One region of the Paenibacillus sp. JSM ZJ436 genome, then DNA from elsewhere that is predicted to be linked to it. Evidence: riboswitches for the same ligand, from Rfam matches in the RefSeq annotation. Region 1 holds a riboswitch; the other holds the start of a gene.

The links. Region 1 has a riboswitch for ZMP and ZTP ahead of rpiB (ribose 5-phosphate isomerase B). Riboswitches for the same ligand answer to the same signal wherever they lie in the genome.
Region 2: another riboswitch for ZMP and ZTP. It lies ahead of purT (formate-dependent phosphoribosylglycinamide formyltransferase); the one in region 1 lies ahead of rpiB (ribose 5-phosphate isomerase B).

What each region holds. Positions count from the first base shown of each region.
Region 1 is NZ_JBISEO010000005.1:67,348-75,326, forward strand. Features, by position in the region: gene atpE (F0F1 ATP synthase subunit C) at 1-152, opposite strand, end outside; gene atpB (F0F1 ATP synthase subunit A) at 260-1,021, opposite strand; gene ACH6EH_RS08435 (ATP synthase subunit I) at 1,057-1,434, opposite strand; gene ACH6EH_RS08440 (AtpZ/AtpI family protein) at 1,427-1,660, opposite strand; gene wecB (non-hydrolyzing UDP-N-acetylglucosamine 2-epimerase) at 1,836-2,993, opposite strand; gene upp (uracil phosphoribosyltransferase) at 3,091-3,720, opposite strand; gene glyA (serine hydroxymethyltransferase) at 3,956-5,206, opposite strand; gene ACH6EH_RS08460 (TIGR01440 family protein) at 5,265-5,858, opposite strand; gene rpiB (ribose 5-phosphate isomerase B) at 5,980-6,435, opposite strand; ZMP/ZTP riboswitch at 6,553-6,635, opposite strand; gene ACH6EH_RS08470 (low molecular weight protein arginine phosphatase) at 6,779-7,363, opposite strand; gene ACH6EH_RS08475 (manganese efflux pump MntP) at 7,408-7,968, opposite strand.
Region 2 is NZ_JBISEO010000001.1:454,750-462,728, reverse strand. Features, by position in the region: gene ACH6EH_RS02305 (ABC transporter ATP-binding protein) at 1-1,009, shown strand, start outside; gene ACH6EH_RS02300 (CDP-alcohol phosphatidyltransferase family protein) at 1,025-1,618, shown strand; gene ACH6EH_RS02295 (SDR family NAD(P)-dependent oxidoreductase) at 1,667-2,431, shown strand; gene ACH6EH_RS02290 (YojF family protein) at 2,539-2,883, shown strand; gene bshB2 (bacillithiol biosynthesis deacetylase BshB2) at 2,906-3,565, shown strand; gene ACH6EH_RS02280 (YebC/PmpR family DNA-binding transcriptional regulator) at 3,604-4,326, shown strand; ZMP/ZTP riboswitch at 4,432-4,512, shown strand; gene purT (formate-dependent phosphoribosylglycinamide formyltransferase) at 4,589-5,752, shown strand; gene ACH6EH_RS02270 (hypothetical protein) at 5,937-6,377, shown strand; gene ACH6EH_RS02265 (stalk domain-containing protein) at 6,486-7,979, shown strand, end outside.

The sequences.
Region 1 (7,979 bases):
CCTACGCCGATAAACATCGTTGTTTGAAGCTGGCCGCGAGCTTCCGGCTGACGAGCGATAGACTCTACCGTTCTGCTTACGATCATACCGTTACCCAAGCCTGCGCCCAATGCGCCCAAACCTACTGCAATTGCTGCTGCCAAATATTCCATTCCCATTGTTAAAAATCCTCCTTAAATTAAGTTGCTTTGAATTGGTAAAGCTATAAATAATATCTCTTTCGAATCACACCGCTTGCACGGGCAATTCTCGGAGTTCATTAATGCTCTTCGTGAATCGAAGCCTGCGAGATGTACACCATCGTCAGGATGGTAAAGATAAACGCCTGCAGCGCGCCGACAAAGATACTGAAGCCCTGCCATGCCGCCATAAACGGAATGCCGTAGAAGCCTGTCTTCAGAATAACCGTAATCAATACCTCACCTGCAAAAATGTTTGCGTACAGCCGGATCGACAAAGCGATAGGCTTTGCCAGGTTCTCAACAATGTTGAGCGGCAGGAAGATTGGAAACGGCTCGATGTAGTGCTTCAGGTAATGCTTGCGGTTCAGCTTCAATCCCAGGTAGTTCATCAAGATGAAAACGACGATGGCCAGACCTGCGGTAACCGAGATGTCAGCCGTTGGCGATTTCCACCACAGAACGTGTGCATAGTAGTCCGGCTTGAGATCCTTCGTCGCCTCGATCACGTGTCCGAACACAGTGAAATTGGCTGGAAGATCTGTAATGACGGAGAACGGCAAGCCCAGAAGGTTCGCTACAAAAATGAACAAAATCAGAGTCAGGCCGAGCGATATGTACTGCCTTCCCTTATTCAGGTCCATTGCACTAGCGACGATGCCCTGCACAAATTCTACTACCCATTCCATGAAGTTTTGCAGTTTGGAAGGGTTTTCGACAGACAGATTACGGACAGACAGCATCACGAGTGCAAAGACCACCACGCAGGTGACCAGGAGCATCAGAACCGCTGACAAGTCAATATGTAGCCCGCCGAGAATAATAACCGGTGAATCATGCATGTATTAGTTTTCACCCCTTTCCAAGTTAGCGTTGGTCATTGGTTGTTTCTCAAACTGAACACAATGCTGACAGGAATCGTCAACACCTGGGGGATGAACAAACCGGCGACAGCCGCACCCAATGATACCTGTTCCAGCTTGATGGCCACAGCTGCGATCAGCACGCCGATGCACAGGCGGGTAATGAAGCCGAAGCTGAGCCGCTTGTCATGGTTGTCGACCGCCATTTGGGCCACCTGCCGCACCTTCAGGGAAAGGAAGCGAAAGTTAAACAGCCCTGCTGTCATGCCCAGAATCGCTCCGGCAAACTCTGGCCGAAATTCCGGATATACAGCCCATCCCAGAAACAGCGCTGCCATAATGAGATAGGAAATCCTCGTCACGGCGCCCACAATGGATGTCAGATCATTCACGTTGTGCCCCCAGAAACTTTTTAATGAGAAGAGATATATTCAAAATCCCCAAAGCGAGTCCGGTCAAGGTTCCAATGGCCAGCCAGTACCTAGGCCCGTCCATCCATTCCATGACCCACCTTCCTGCAAAAAAACCAATTACGATGTAGGCTGCCAGCAGTCCGCCGGATCCGCCGAGATAAAGCGCAATCATCCAAGGGTTATCTTGACTGTTCGGATTTTTCATAGTACCTCTCTAATCCCAACTCATTTTACTGAATAACAGAAGAGTTTGTCAATGAATCACTTTGACTGATTTTCCTTATAAAACGGGCGTTTCAGGGTATTTAAAATCCCGAAACGCCGCGTCAACCGTACAGTTCAACTGTATACTGCGCTGCTGTACTGCAGCTTATATTTTTTTAACGGTTTGTGAACATTCTGTGAAACTCCGACGGACGCTCGCTCTGTACGCCAAAATGATGCAAAATCGCATTCACGATCCGCTCCGAGGCTTGTCCATCCCCATACGGATTCGCGGCTTTGCTCATGGACTCATACAGGTCCTGATCCGTGAGCAGGCTGCGCGTCTTCTCATAAACCTCTTGCTCGTGGGTTCCGGCGAGCGACAGCGTCCCTGCTTCAACGCCTTCCGGCCGCTCCGTCGTATCCCGAAGCACCAGCACAGGCACGCCGTAAGAAGGCGCCTCCTCCTGAAGTCCGCCGGAATCCGTCAGGATCAGGTGGGTGTGCGGGTAGAAATTGTGGAAGTCCACCACATCCATCGGATCGATCAGGCGGATGCGGGGATGGCCTCCCAGAATCTCATGAGCCGGCTCCAGCACCGCAGGGCTGGGATGAACAGGATACACGATCGCAACGTCCTCAAACTCATCCGCAATCCGCTTCACAGCGCGGAACACATTACGATGCGGCTCCCCCTGCGACTCCCGCCGGTGGGCGGTCATCAGAATCAGCCGTTTGCCTTTGGCCCAGTCCAGCATCGGGTGGGTATAATCCGGCTTCACGGTATAACGGAACACATCGGTAATGGTGTTGCCTGTCACATAGATCGAGTCTTCATTCTTGTTCTCGCTTCTCAAATTGCCCGCAGACAAATCGGTTGGTGCAAAATGAATATCAGCCAGCACCCCGGTCAGCTGGCGGTTCATCTCCTCCGGATACGGAGAAAGCTTGTTCCATGTTCGAAGACCGGCTTCAACATGGCCCACCTGGATCTTCTGAAGAAAAGCCGCATAGCTGGCGAGGAAGGTCGTCAGCGTGTCGCCGTGAACGAGCACAATGTCCGGCTTCGCTTCGCGCAGCACGGGCTCCAGCCCCTCCAGCACGCGAACCGTAATTTCATTCAGCGTCTGGCGGTCCTTCATTACATTCAGATCATAATCCGGCACGATGCCGAATACGTCCAGCACTTGATCAAGCATCTGGCGGTGCTGCGCGGTCACGCAGACCACAGATTCAATGTGCTCGGGATGGCGCTGAAGCTCCAGAATGAGCGGCGCCATTTTGATCGCCTCCGGCCGGACGCCGAAGATCGTCATCACTTTAATTTTGGACATGTTGGACTAACTCCTCTTCTCCCGCTATACAGCAAAGACCTTCCATGCGAAAGCATGGATCAAAGCATCACAGCGTTTATATCTCGGCTTGCGGCGGCTACTTCGTGCCGTACAGCCGGTCACCGGCATCGCCAAGGCCAGGCACAATGTACCCGTGATCATCCAGACCCTCGTCCAGCGCCGCTACATAAATATCGACATCCGGATGAGCATCATGCACGGCCTTCACGCCCTCCGGCGCGGCAACCAGGTTCATCATCTTGATCTGTGTGCAGCCGCGCTTCTTCAGCACATCAATGGCCGCAATCGCCGAGCCGCCGGTAGCCAGCATGGGATCGATCACGATCAGCTCGCGCTCGGTCACATCGGTTGGCAGCTTGGTATAATATTCGACCGGCTGCAGCGTTTCCGGATCCCGGAACAAGCCGACATGTCCGACCTTCGCCGCCGGCAGCAGCTTCACGACGCCATCCAGCATCCCCAGCCCGGCGCGAAGAATCGGGATGAGCCCCAGCATGCGGCCAGAAATGACCTTGCCCTCCGTCTGCGCCACCGGTGTCGTTACAGCAATAGATTCCAATGAAATATTGCGTGTAATTTCATACGCCATCAAGGTAGCGACCTCATCCACCAGCTCCCGAAAATCCTTCGTGTTGGTCTGCTTATCGCGTATAAAAGTTAGTTTGTGTTGAATTAAAGGGTGATCACAAATCACCAATTTTCCCATGTCAGGTCCCTCCGGTTGGTTACGTATATGTTCTTATATGTTCTTCAATATGGGCTGCAAGCAGGATTGTGGCTCCATAAATCTTGTCTATTATATCACTCCCGGATGTGATTTTACACCTGCAAGACCGATGAATGTTTTCCACCTGTAAAAGCGGCGTTTCCCGCTCTGTAAAGAATATGCAAGAAACCCCGTCATACCTGACGGGGCCTTGGTAATAGCAGTCGATATAGGATTAGTACTTCATTTCAGGATACAGCGGGTATTGGTCCGTCAGCTCAGCCACCATACGGGCGGCCTTCGCCAGATTCTCCTCGTCCTTCGGCTGGCGAAGCGTCATGGCAATGACCTTGCCGATCGTCTTCATTGCAGCTTCGTCCATGCCGCGGGAGGTGACTGCCGGCGTACCAAGCCGGATGCCGCTGGTCACAAACGGAGATGTCGGGTCAAACGGAATGGCGTTCTTGTTCACCGTGATGCCGATGGAGTCGAGCACTTTTTCCGCGTCCTTGCCGGTGATGTCCATATTGCGGGTATCAAGCAGCATCAGGTGATTGTCAGTGCCGCCGGATACAATGTTCAGGCCTTCCTCAATCAGCGTTTCGCACAGCACCTTCGCGTTGTTCACCACCTGCTGGCAGTATTCCTTGAAGGAAGGCTGCAGCGCTTCACCGAAAGCCACCGCCTTGGAAGCAATGACGTGCATCAAAGGACCGCCCTGGGAGCCAGGGAACACAGCCTTGTCAATAGCCGTCGCCCATGGCTGCTTGCACAGAATCAAGCCGCCGCGAGGTCCGCGCAGTGTCTTGTGCGTAGTTGTCGTTACAAAATGCGCATGCGGAACCGGGCTCGGATGCAGACCGGCTGCAACAAGGCCGGCGATGTGCGCCATGTCTACCATGAAGAGCGCGCCGACGTCGTTTGCGATGGAAGCCATTTTTTCGAAATCAATGATCCGCGGGTATGCACTCGCGCCGGCTACAATCAGGCGAGGGCGGTGCTTGAACGCCGCTTTGCGGACTTCATCATAGTCGATGAGGAAGCTGTCTTCCTGTACGCCATAGGCAACGAAGTTGTACAGCAGGCCCGAAGCGTTCACAGGGCTGCCGTGCGTCAGATGTCCGCCATGAGCAAGGTTCATACCCAGTACGGTATCTCCAGGCTTCAGCACAGCCAGGTAAACGGCCATGTTCGCTTGTGCGCCAGAGTGAGGCTGTACATTCGCATGATCTGCTCCGAACAGCTCCTTCGCACGGTCACGCGCCAGATCCTCAACAATATCTACACGCTCACAGCCGCCGTAGTAGCGCTTGCCCGGCAGGCCTTCCGCGTATTTGTTCGTCAGCACGGAGCCCATAGCTTCCATAACAGCCTCGCTGACAATGTTCTCTGATGCAATCAGCTCAATGTTGCTGCGCTGGCGGGAAAGCTCCAGATTCATGGCTTCCAGTACAGCCGGGTCGGCCTTGCGCAAATGTTCCATCATAATTATTTCCTCCCTGAATCTACATAGTATTTATATAAAAGTAAGGTAAATAACGTCATCAATCACAAAAACCGGCTCCGCTCTCGTTCTCCAGCCTGTACACGGCGCGTTCGCCGCCGATCAGCTTCGGGCGGGTAAATGCCGCAGTTACTCTCGCCTCGCCGATGCTGCGGCGCGAAGGGCGGAAGGGCACCGCGACATGCCTCAGATGCATGCCAATCAGCGTCTCGCCAATATCGAGCCCCGCATCTGCCGCGACATGCTCCGCCAGGCACGGCTGCCGAAAGCTGCGGTAAGCGGCCGCGGCCATCGAGCCGCCGGCTTTAGGGACGGGAATCGCTGCAACCTCATTCAAGGACAGCCGCTCCAGCACCTCCCGCTCCATAACCAGCGCGCGGTTGAGATGCTCGCAGCACTGATAGACCGTATCAAAGCCCAGCTCCTGCTGCACCTCTTGAATACCTTGAAGCAGCTGCTCCGCGATGTCCAGGGCGCCGCTTGTGCCGATCCGCCGGCCCGCCGCTTCACTCGTGCTTGTGCCGACCACCAGCACCTTGCCCGACCTGAGACCGGCTGCTTCCGCCAGCTCTCTCAATACCTGCGCCGTCTGCTCCTTCAAGCTCATGTCTCTCACTTCTGCCCCATGCTCCATCCAGTGGACCGCCTCCCGCCTGTATATTGTATGGAAGTGTTCTTATGCCAAGTTGAGCCGTATCCCTAGAAGGACCGCAGCCTCGGCTTCCCCCGAAGCACCAAGCTCCAGGCTCCTGGGATTAGGCTTTCAGATACCGATCTTCAATGGCCTTAATCTTGCTTACACGCCCGATGTGGCGCTCACCTTGGCTGAATTCCGTGTTCAGCCAGGCTGTTACGATCTCCGCAGCCAGCCCCGGCCCCACGACACGCTCGCCCAGTGCCAGCACATTGCTGTCGTTATGCTCCCGCGTCGCTTTGGCGGAGAATACATCATGGGTCAATGCGCAGCGGATGCCCGGCACCTTGTTCGCTGCAATGCTCATGCCGATCCCCGTTCCGCAAATCAGAATGCCCCGGTCAGCTTCACCGGCGATGACCCGCTCGCAGACGGGCAGAGCATAATCCGGATAATCCACAGACGTCTCACAGCCGCAGCTTAAATCCTCAACCTCATGCCCCAGCTCCTGAATGACCTTGATCATCTCTTCCTTCAAGCGTATCCCGGCGTGATCCGTACCCAATGCGATTCTCATGATTGAAAAACCTCCTCGTGATTTCATCCTCTGGTTCAAATACTAGTTATAGTATAACCCATGGTCTGGCCAAAAGACGAAAAAAGAGCAGTCTGCACACGCATAGCGTGCACAAATGCTCTTTGCCCAGGCGACCGGCCGTATGTCTCCGATGCTCCATCGTGGTTTACTCCACTTCGTCGCCAGTTACATCGGAATCTCACTTTTTCCACTTCATCTTAAATCAAAACATCCCCAAAAGCAAGGGAGACATTTGGACCATTTACGTCGATGTGCAGCCGTCCCTCATTCCGATAAACAGCAGGATGAAAGACTGCAAAAAACCGGCTCTCTAAAGCCAGCCTCAGCGCGCTTCTCCCTCCAGCTTGTCCAGCAGGCGGAACAGCGCGGTCCGGATCTCGGCCGCCGTCGCCTCATAGTCCTCCAGCGAGCCGCCGTAAGGATCCGAGATATCAAAGCTCGGAATCCGCTGGCGCAGCTCGATCAAGCGCTCCCGTTCCTGGCTGGACTGGGCACCGCCGAGCGAACGGGCCAGCTCTGCCGATACATAGAGCCGGTCCAGCTCCTGCAGATCCTGCATGACCTGCTCATCCGCTCCGGCAAACTCCTTCAGCGTATGCACCTTGTCTGCTGCCTCCGGAAACCGGGAAATCGCGAACTGCTTGTGGGACTGAGTCAGTGTCAGAATCAAATCTGCCCATGCTACCAGCTCCCGGCTGAGCGGCTTCGAGGTGAATTCCCCCTCAATGCTCTGATCCCGCAGCACCGCCTGGGCGTGACGTGAAATCGGCATGCCCTCCACGGCAGCTACCCCGGCAGAGCGTACCTCAAGCTTCATGGACCTTCCGGCCGCCAGCTTGCGCAGCATGCCTTCCGCCATGGGGCTGCGGCACGTATTGCCTGTGCACAGAAATAAAATATTAGTCACGGCTTCTCGCCTCCTGTCGCCTGTAAAGATCTGCGGTTATTGTATCAAAAGATAAACATCAAGCCAAACAGAAGCAAAATCGCGCCCCCTGCCAGCTCGCCGTATTCCCCTAGGCGGCTTGCCGCCTTCCGCCCCAGCAGCAGGCCGCAGATGGACATCAGCCCGCCGACAATACCGAAGGCATTGACGATCAATGCCGCGTGGCTGTTGAACATCCCCAGGGAGACTCCGACCGAGAAGGAGTCGATGCTGACGCTCAAAGAAAATAGAAGCATCCCTAGCAGGGTCGTATGGTTCACGGGACGGGATTCCCCCTGTTGAAAAGAGTTCCAGATCATATGTCCGCCCAGCAGCACGAGCAGCCCTCCCGCTGCAATCCCCGTAATCTCGCCCAGCAGAGCGCCGACATATCGGCCGAAGATGAGCCCCAGCAGAGGCATCAGCATATGAAACAGTGCCGTCATGAGCCCGATAGCCAGAACATGCCGAAGGCGTACCCCCCTCATGCCGACTCCGATGCCCAGCGAAAAAGCATCCAGCCCCAGGGCCACGGCCATCATCAAGATCGCGGCCAGCTGCCCGGTCTGGACAGATGTCTCCAGCATGCGCTTTCCTC
Region 2 (7,979 bases), on a different contig from region 1:
CGGTATCGGCTGCAGCTACAGCTCATCGTTTACTCTGGCCGAACAATCCTTTACGCTGGAGAAAGGACAGCTGCTCGTGATCCTGGGACCTTCGGGAAGCGGAAAATCAACGCTGCTGCAGCTGCTGGCCGGTCTTCTTCATCCAGAGCGGGGCAGCATCATCATGGGCGGCCGGCGTATTCATCAGCTTCCACCGGAGAAGCGGGGGTTGTCCATGATCTTTCAGAAGCCTTACCTGCTGCCGTTCTTAAGCGTCGGACATAATGTTGAAATCGGATTAAAGCTGAAGGGCGTAAAGCCGAAGGAAAGAAAAGCCAAAGCGGAGCAGCTCTTGGCGGAGGTGGGACTTGCGGGCTTTTACTCGCGGTCCTTGTCTTCATTATCCGGTGGCCAAGAGCAGCGCGCAGCGCTGGCCCGGTCATTGATCATTGAGCCGGAGCTGCTGCTGCTCGATGAGCCATTCAGCCAGCTGGACCCGCTGCTTCGCAGGCAGATGGGCAGCTGGCTTGCAGATCTCAAGCGTACGCGTGAGGTTCCAATGATCATGGTGACGCATGACCGGGAAGAGGCCATGACGCTGGGCGACCGGTTTCTCCTGGTGAATCAGGGGAAGCGAGAGCAGTACGGGACCTTGGAGGATCTTTACTATCGTCCGGCAAGCCCGTGGGCAGCGGCATTTATGGGGATGGACAACAGGCTGAGAGGGATCAAGCTGGGAAGCCGGGTGCGTACCCTGTTTGGAGAGCTGCCGCTTCATCCCTCACTGGCTTCATTACGTGATGGACCGGTTCAGGCTGCATTAAGATCCGAATGGCTGATTCTGGATTCTTCATCTCCGGTGCAGGGAGAGGTGCGGCGTGTTTCTTTTCGAGGAGACCATACGCTGCTGGAGCTGGAGGCTCAAGACGAGCACCTGGTGATGAAGCTGCCCGGACTGGTGCAGCATGTTCCCGGTCAGCGATTAGGCATTCAATACAATCGGGATGAGCTGTGGTGCTTTCCCATGTAAGAAGGAGGGGAGAAAATGCTGGACTCTTATGCTAGAAATACCGTTCAGCCGATCATTCATTGGGGCGCCATCGTCCTTCACAAAGCCGGCCTGTCGGCGAATGCGGTCAGCTGGATCGCAATGACGCTCGGAGTCGGCAGTGCCGCCGTGTTCCTGGCTGGCTATCCGGCTGCCGCTGTTGTGATGTTATGGCTTTCCGGCTATCTGGATGCTGTGGATGGAACCATTGCACGCATGACCAAGCCCTCCAAATGGGGCAATGTGCTGGATATTGTGTTTGATCGTATCGTTGAAGGGGCGATGATGTCCGCCCTGGTTCTAGCGTATCCCGGTGCAAATGCACCGTTAATTTTGAGCCTGGCTGGAATTCTGGTCGTGGTGACAACCTTTTTGGTGACAGGAAATGTGATTGAGAATTCAGGCATAAAAGGGTTTCATTATAACCCCGGGATCTTGGAGCGGACGGAATCCTTTGCTTTTTTTACCGTGATGATGCTGTTTTCTTCGGTGGCGTTTGCCGCGGCCTGGATCTTTTTTAGCCTGTTAGTGCTTACTGCGATCAAGCATCTGTGGGATGTGTACACCTGGTTGAAGCGCCATGGGGCTTAAAAAGCTAGCACGGCGGCATTCTATTTCACATGTAAGGGAGAGGGAAATATGCGTATTGATTTGACAGGAAAAATGGCTCTGGTCACTGGGGGTACGGGCCAGCTCGGTCGGGTAATGATTTCTACACTCGCGGAGTGCGGAGCTGATATCGTCATTCATTACCGGAGTAATGCGGAGAAAGCGAATCAGCTGCTTCAGGAGGTTCTGCAGACCGGAAGAAAAGCAATGATCGTTCAAGGAGATATTACGAGTCAGGAATCCGTGATGCAGATGAAGGAGCAGATTCAAGCCAGTCTGGGCAGGCTTCCAGATATTACGGTTGCCAATGCTGTCGAGCAGTACGCCTGGACCTCGGTTCTAGAGCAGGATCCCCGTGATTATCAGAGTCAGTTCGACAGCTGTGTGATGCAGAGCGTTTATCTTGCCAAAGCCTTTATTCCTTCCATGGCCGAGAGAGGTTACGGAAGGTTTATCGGGATCAATACGGAATGCTCCATGCAGAATTTCCCGAACCAATCAGCGTACACCGCTGGAAAAAGAGGGATGGACGGCGTCTATCGCGTACTGGCGAAGGAGGTCGGGGAGCAGGGGATTACGGTCAATCAGGTCGCCCCGGGATGGACGGTCAGTGACCGGGATCGGGATCAAGGCACAGAGCATAACGCCTCTTATGAGCAGCAGGTTCCCCTGCGGCGCCGGGGTACGGATCAGGAAATTGCCAATATGGTGGCTTTTCTTGCATCAGATCTGGCTTCTTTTACGACAGGCGCGTACATTCCCGTCTGCGGCGGTAACGTCATGCCGGCCATTTAGTCATTCCAAGGAGGCGTCCTGAACCTTTTTTCATCTCGGCTTAAATGTGATAGAATAGTCATATTCGCACTTGAACATGAACTAACTTACTTGAGCCGGAGGGTACCATGGAGCTTATTAATTTATCAGAAGTACAGCAGATGCTGAACAAGCTGCAGGATCAGGAACTTTACGTCCATCTGGAGCTGACTACAGGTGCATATGCTGCGCATGTGGACAGCTCCCGACATCCTGCGGCTAATTTTATAACCAATGCCAAGGTGTGCTATTCCAGTGGAAAAATTTCTGGAGCAGGACCCTACCGGGTTGGCTTGAAGACCGAAGAGGGCTGGGTTTACGCGGAAGGACTCACGCACTTTGAGGAGAGCGATAAAGAACGCCTGATTTTGGCAGGCCATGATACGCAGGGCAAACTGGTAGTTGCATTGCAGCTCAGCCAGGAGCCTTTTTAAGGAACAGGAGATGAACGACATGATGACAAAAAGGGTCCTGGTTGTATTTCCGCACCCGGACGATGAAGCCTTCGGCACTTCCGGGACATTGGCGAAGCTAATTCACGAGGGCTGGCAGGTCACCTATGCCTGTCTTACGCTTGGCGAAATGGGCCGGAACATGGGGGTGCCTCCCTTTGCCAATCGGATTACGCTTCCGGCCATTCGTAAGCTGGAGCTGGAGGATTCCTGTAAGGCGATCGGAATACAGGATGTAAGAATGCTGGGCTTCCATGATAAGATGGTGGAATTTGAAGAGCCGGAAGTGATCGACGGTGAAATGAAGAAGCTTTTGGATGAGGTAAAGCCATCGCTGGTGATTACCTTCTATCCCGGATACAGCGTTCATCCGGATCATGATGCTACAGGGGCTTCTGTTATCCGGACGATTCAGAGACTGCCGAAGGATGAGCGCCCCGAGGTGCATTGCCTTGCATTCTCCAACGGCTGTCGGGATTACATTGGAGAGCCTGATGTATATCAGGATGTTGAGGAATATATAGATCAGAAGATCCAATCGATTACAGCACATCGTTCGCAGTTTCAAGCCCCGGAGCTCGTGGGCGACAAGAAGCTGTCCCGAGAAGATATGGTTCTGCGATTTGGTGTGGAAAGCTTTTGGACCTACCCTTTTGAAGGGTAATCTAACAGATTTAAATTCATAGAGAAAGCGGGAGCGGTATGGGTCGCAAATGGAATAATATTAAGGAAAAGAAAGCCTCTAAGGATGCAAATACGAGCCGGATTTATGCGAAATTCGGCGTAGAAATTTATGTGGCTGCAAAGAAGGGTGAGCCGGACCCAGAGTCGAACCGAGCGCTGAAGGTCGTTCTGGAGCGGGCCAAAACCTATAACGTGCCTAAAGCCATTATTGATCGGGCATTGGATAAAGCAAAGGGCAGCGGCGAAGAAACGTACACAGAGCTTCGTTATGAGGGCTTCGGTCCCAACGGCGCTATGGTCATTGTCGATACGCTGACGAATAACGTGAACCGGACGGCATCAGATGTCCGCTCTGCATTTAACAAGAATGGCGGCAATATGGGCGTCAGCGGATCGGTAGCTTATATGTTCGACTCCACGGCCGTGTTTGGTATGACCGGTAAATCGCTGGACGAGGTGTTCGAGCTTATGATGGAGGCCGACATCGAAGTGCGTGACATCGTGGAAGAGGATGATGTCGTCATTATTTACGCAGAGCCGGATCAGTATCACGAGGTCCAGGAGGCGCTGAAGCAAGCCGGCGTTACTGAATTTACGGTTGCTGAATTGAGCATGCTGCCTCAAACCTATGTCAGCCTGCCCGAGGATTCCATTCCACAATTCGAGAAGCTGATCGATGCGCTTGAGGATCTGGAGGATGTGCAGCAGGTATACCACAACGTGGAGTATGACGAGGAGTAAGCATGAACTCACTTTTTGAGTAGAACAATTATACAAAGAATAGGAGTCAGTTGTCTTAATAGTTGCGGGATGACTCTAAAATACGTATGATAGAACTATAATTCAGCACGGAGATGTAACTGGCGTAGCATGGGAAACCATGGGGGAGCATCATCGTGGATATCGCCGTACGCCTGGGCAGAGGTAAGGAGTGTCTTTCTCCTTGCCTCTTTTTTGTAATTTCGGTTCTGCCGGATCATTTCGACAAAGCGAGGAGATTACCATGTTAAAGACCCGCAAAATGATGCTGCTTGGCTCTGGGGAGCTGGGCAAAGAGGTTATTCTGGAGGCACAGCGTTTAGGTGTTGAGACGGTGGCGGTAGACCGGTATGGCCATGCACCTGCCATGCAGGTGGCTCATCGGCACTATGTGATTGATATGATGGATGCGTCCCGGCTGCGTCAGATCATTGAGGAAGAGAAGCCGGATTTGATCGTTCCGGAGATTGAGGCCCTGGCCACCCACGAGCTGGAAAAGTTGGAGGCGGAAGGACACCGCGTGATTCCGACGGCGCGTGCAGCAAGGCTGACCATGGACCGTGAAGGCATTCGGCGTCTGGCTGCCGAGAAGCTGGGTCTGCCTACGGCAGGGTATCAGTTTGCCGACACATACGAAGAATTTGATGCTGCGGTCAAGTCAACCGGCTATCCTTGCGTGATCAAGCCGCTCATGAGCTCTTCAGGTAAAGGACAAAGTGTATGCCGCCGTGAAGAAGACATTCAGTCCTGCTGGAATATGGCGATGGAAGGCGGCCGTGTGCAGAACGGAAGAGTCATTATTGAGGAATTTATCCCGTTTGAATCTGAGATTACACTGTTAACCGTTCGCTCGGTCAGTGGAACCGTCTTCTGTCCACCAATCGGACATATTCAGGAAAGCGGCGATTATATTGAATCCTGGCAGCCTCATGCCATGAGTGAAGACCAGCTTGCCGAGGCCAAAAGAATTGCTCAGGCTATCACTGATGAGCTTGGCGGTTACGGCTTATTTGGGGTCGAGCTGTTTCTAGCCAAGGACCGGGTTTACTTCAGTGAAGTTTCCCCAAGGCCTCATGATACTGGACTTGTGACCCTGGTTACCCAGAATCTATCGGAGTTTGCACTTCATGTCCGGGCGATTCTGGGCTACCCGATCCCTGAGATTGAGCTGATTACGCCTGGCGCCAGTCGGCCGCTGAAGGCTGCGGTCGAGCTGGAGCACTATGAAGTGACTGGCGTCGAGAAGGCCCTTGCTGTGCCTCGTACCCAGGTTCGGATCTTCGGCAAGCCGGTGACCAAGATCGGTCGCCGGATGGCTGTCGCATTGTCTGCGGCGGACAGCGTAGAGCAGGCCAGAACTCACGCCAAGCAAGCCTTGGATGCTATGCAAATTGTACCTTCTGAATGATAAAGCCAAACAAGCGTGCGATCTCATCATGAGGCAGCACGCTTGTTTTGTTGATAAACCCCTTCATGTATTTCATACCTTCATCAAGTGATTTAATTCACAATACTGAGAATCTATGGTATATTGTTTCCATTCCTATAAATTGCGGCTTGCACAAGGATGAAGTACAAAAGGGAGTGGGGTTATGAGGTACACATTGAATGCTTTTGGTAAAGTGCTTGCGGCTTTTTTGACACCGGCCATGGTCTCGTTCTTCTTTACGCTTCAAAGATCCTTTGAGATCCAGCCAAGTCATGAGGTCAGCTCATCCACCGGTTATATATTTGCAGCCGGTTACGTCTTCTTTCTTCCGTTCACTCTATTATTCCTTCTGCCATTATCGCTTCTAGCAGATATGACCATTGCGAGAATTCTTCATACCTTACGTCAAAAACAAAGGCATTTCATCACAATTATTGTATCCCTATTTGTGTACGGCGCGTTAGGTATGCTTGGTGGATGGTTGGGAGGATTAATGATTCAGCATTGGTTTCAAATGTCGATGACGATCCTGCTTGCGAGTCTTTTCTGGGTGCTTCAGACTGTCATAAGTATGGCTCTAATCTTCTTTGTTCGCAGAAAATAAAGATCTGTGGCGAGGTTTTAACCATTTAGACAAGAACTTTTTACCAAAGTGTGCGTTTAATACTAGGGAGCTGGAAAAATAAAACGAGAAACTTAAGGGAGCACAGGTATGAATTTGAAAAAGTTAACGATATTCGCTTTGCTGGTCGTCGTACAGGCTGCTGCAGTTCTTCCTGCAGGAGCTGAGTCTGTAAGTACGGGACCCGTACCCGGCACAGTGACCGGCGAAGTCTATGAAGCACCGCAGAGTGAGAAGGACGGACAGCTAGAAGTTATTCAAGGAGAAGTGGAAGAAGTAGAAGCGGACAAGGACGTTGTACCAGGGCAAGGTACAGAAGATGCAGAAGAAGCAGAAGAAGGAGCTGGAAACAGCCCGGAATCGGAGCCTGCGCCATCGCCGGTGTCCATGAACGAACTCATTTTTTATTATAATAGTACAAAGCTTGAGCTAGGCGGACAGGTGTATCAAGCGCCGCAGCCATTGCTGGTCAATAAAGGTATTTCTTATGTTCCGATCCGGACGCTGGTTGACCGTGTTGGTTTCAAGCTCCGCTATGAAGCCAAGACGAAGGAAACCGTGATTCTGAAGGGGGATACCGAGCTGCGCTTCAAGACAGACAGCGCCAGCTACACGGTGAATGGTGTCGTAAAGTCAATGAAAGGGGCATCGTATCAGACCAAAGGAACCTTCATGGTTCCGCTGACGTCCATAACACAAGCGCTCATTCTGAAGTACCAAGTGGATAACATCGGCAAGCGCATCATTATGAATCTGGAGCAGAAGCCTGTAGCAGCATTTACAATAGGACCGAAGGAGATTTATGCGGGTGAGACGCTAGTAACCTACAACACGCAAGCCACGTCTCCTACAGGGCTTCCGATCGTGAATGAGCGCTGGGAGGGGCGGCAGGACGTGTTTAGCCAGCCTGGAGATTACGTGGTAACGTATTATGTTCAGGATGCCAGTGGAGCCTGGAGTGAACCAGCCACTCAGACAGTAAAGGTTCTGAAGCCGAATCAGCCTCCAGTGGCCGCATTTACAACCGATAAAGCAGAATATAAAATGGGCGAGTGGATTACATACACTGACCAGAGCTACGATGATGAAGGCATCAAGTCTGTGCAATGGGACAATAATGCATATGCTTTTTTCACACCGGGCCCCAAGACGATTAATTTGACCGTGACTGACCAGCAAGGGGTAAGCACAACGGCGACCCGAATCATCAACATTACAGGTGAAACGCTGTATGCAGAGGATGATTTCAATAAGCTGTTTATTCCGGCCGGAGAGAAGTTTACGTTTAATGGATCTGAAGTGACAGGCCGTGACCGAATTCTCTATAAGTATTTGGACGAGCCAAGCACCTTGATCCGCAGCAACAGCCCCGAAACCGTGAATGAGCTCGGCAATGTCTATCGCGAGACGGCCTCCGGGGACATGCGTTTCATGATTCATCATGTAAACAACGTAAATAAAAATGTCAAAATGTATGTGGTTGCTACGAACAATAATGCATCTCCAGCTGTGATAAACACAGAAAATCTGGGCTTTGCCGGACCGACCTATATTGCCACGGCAGCCGGAAAGAAATCTGTATTG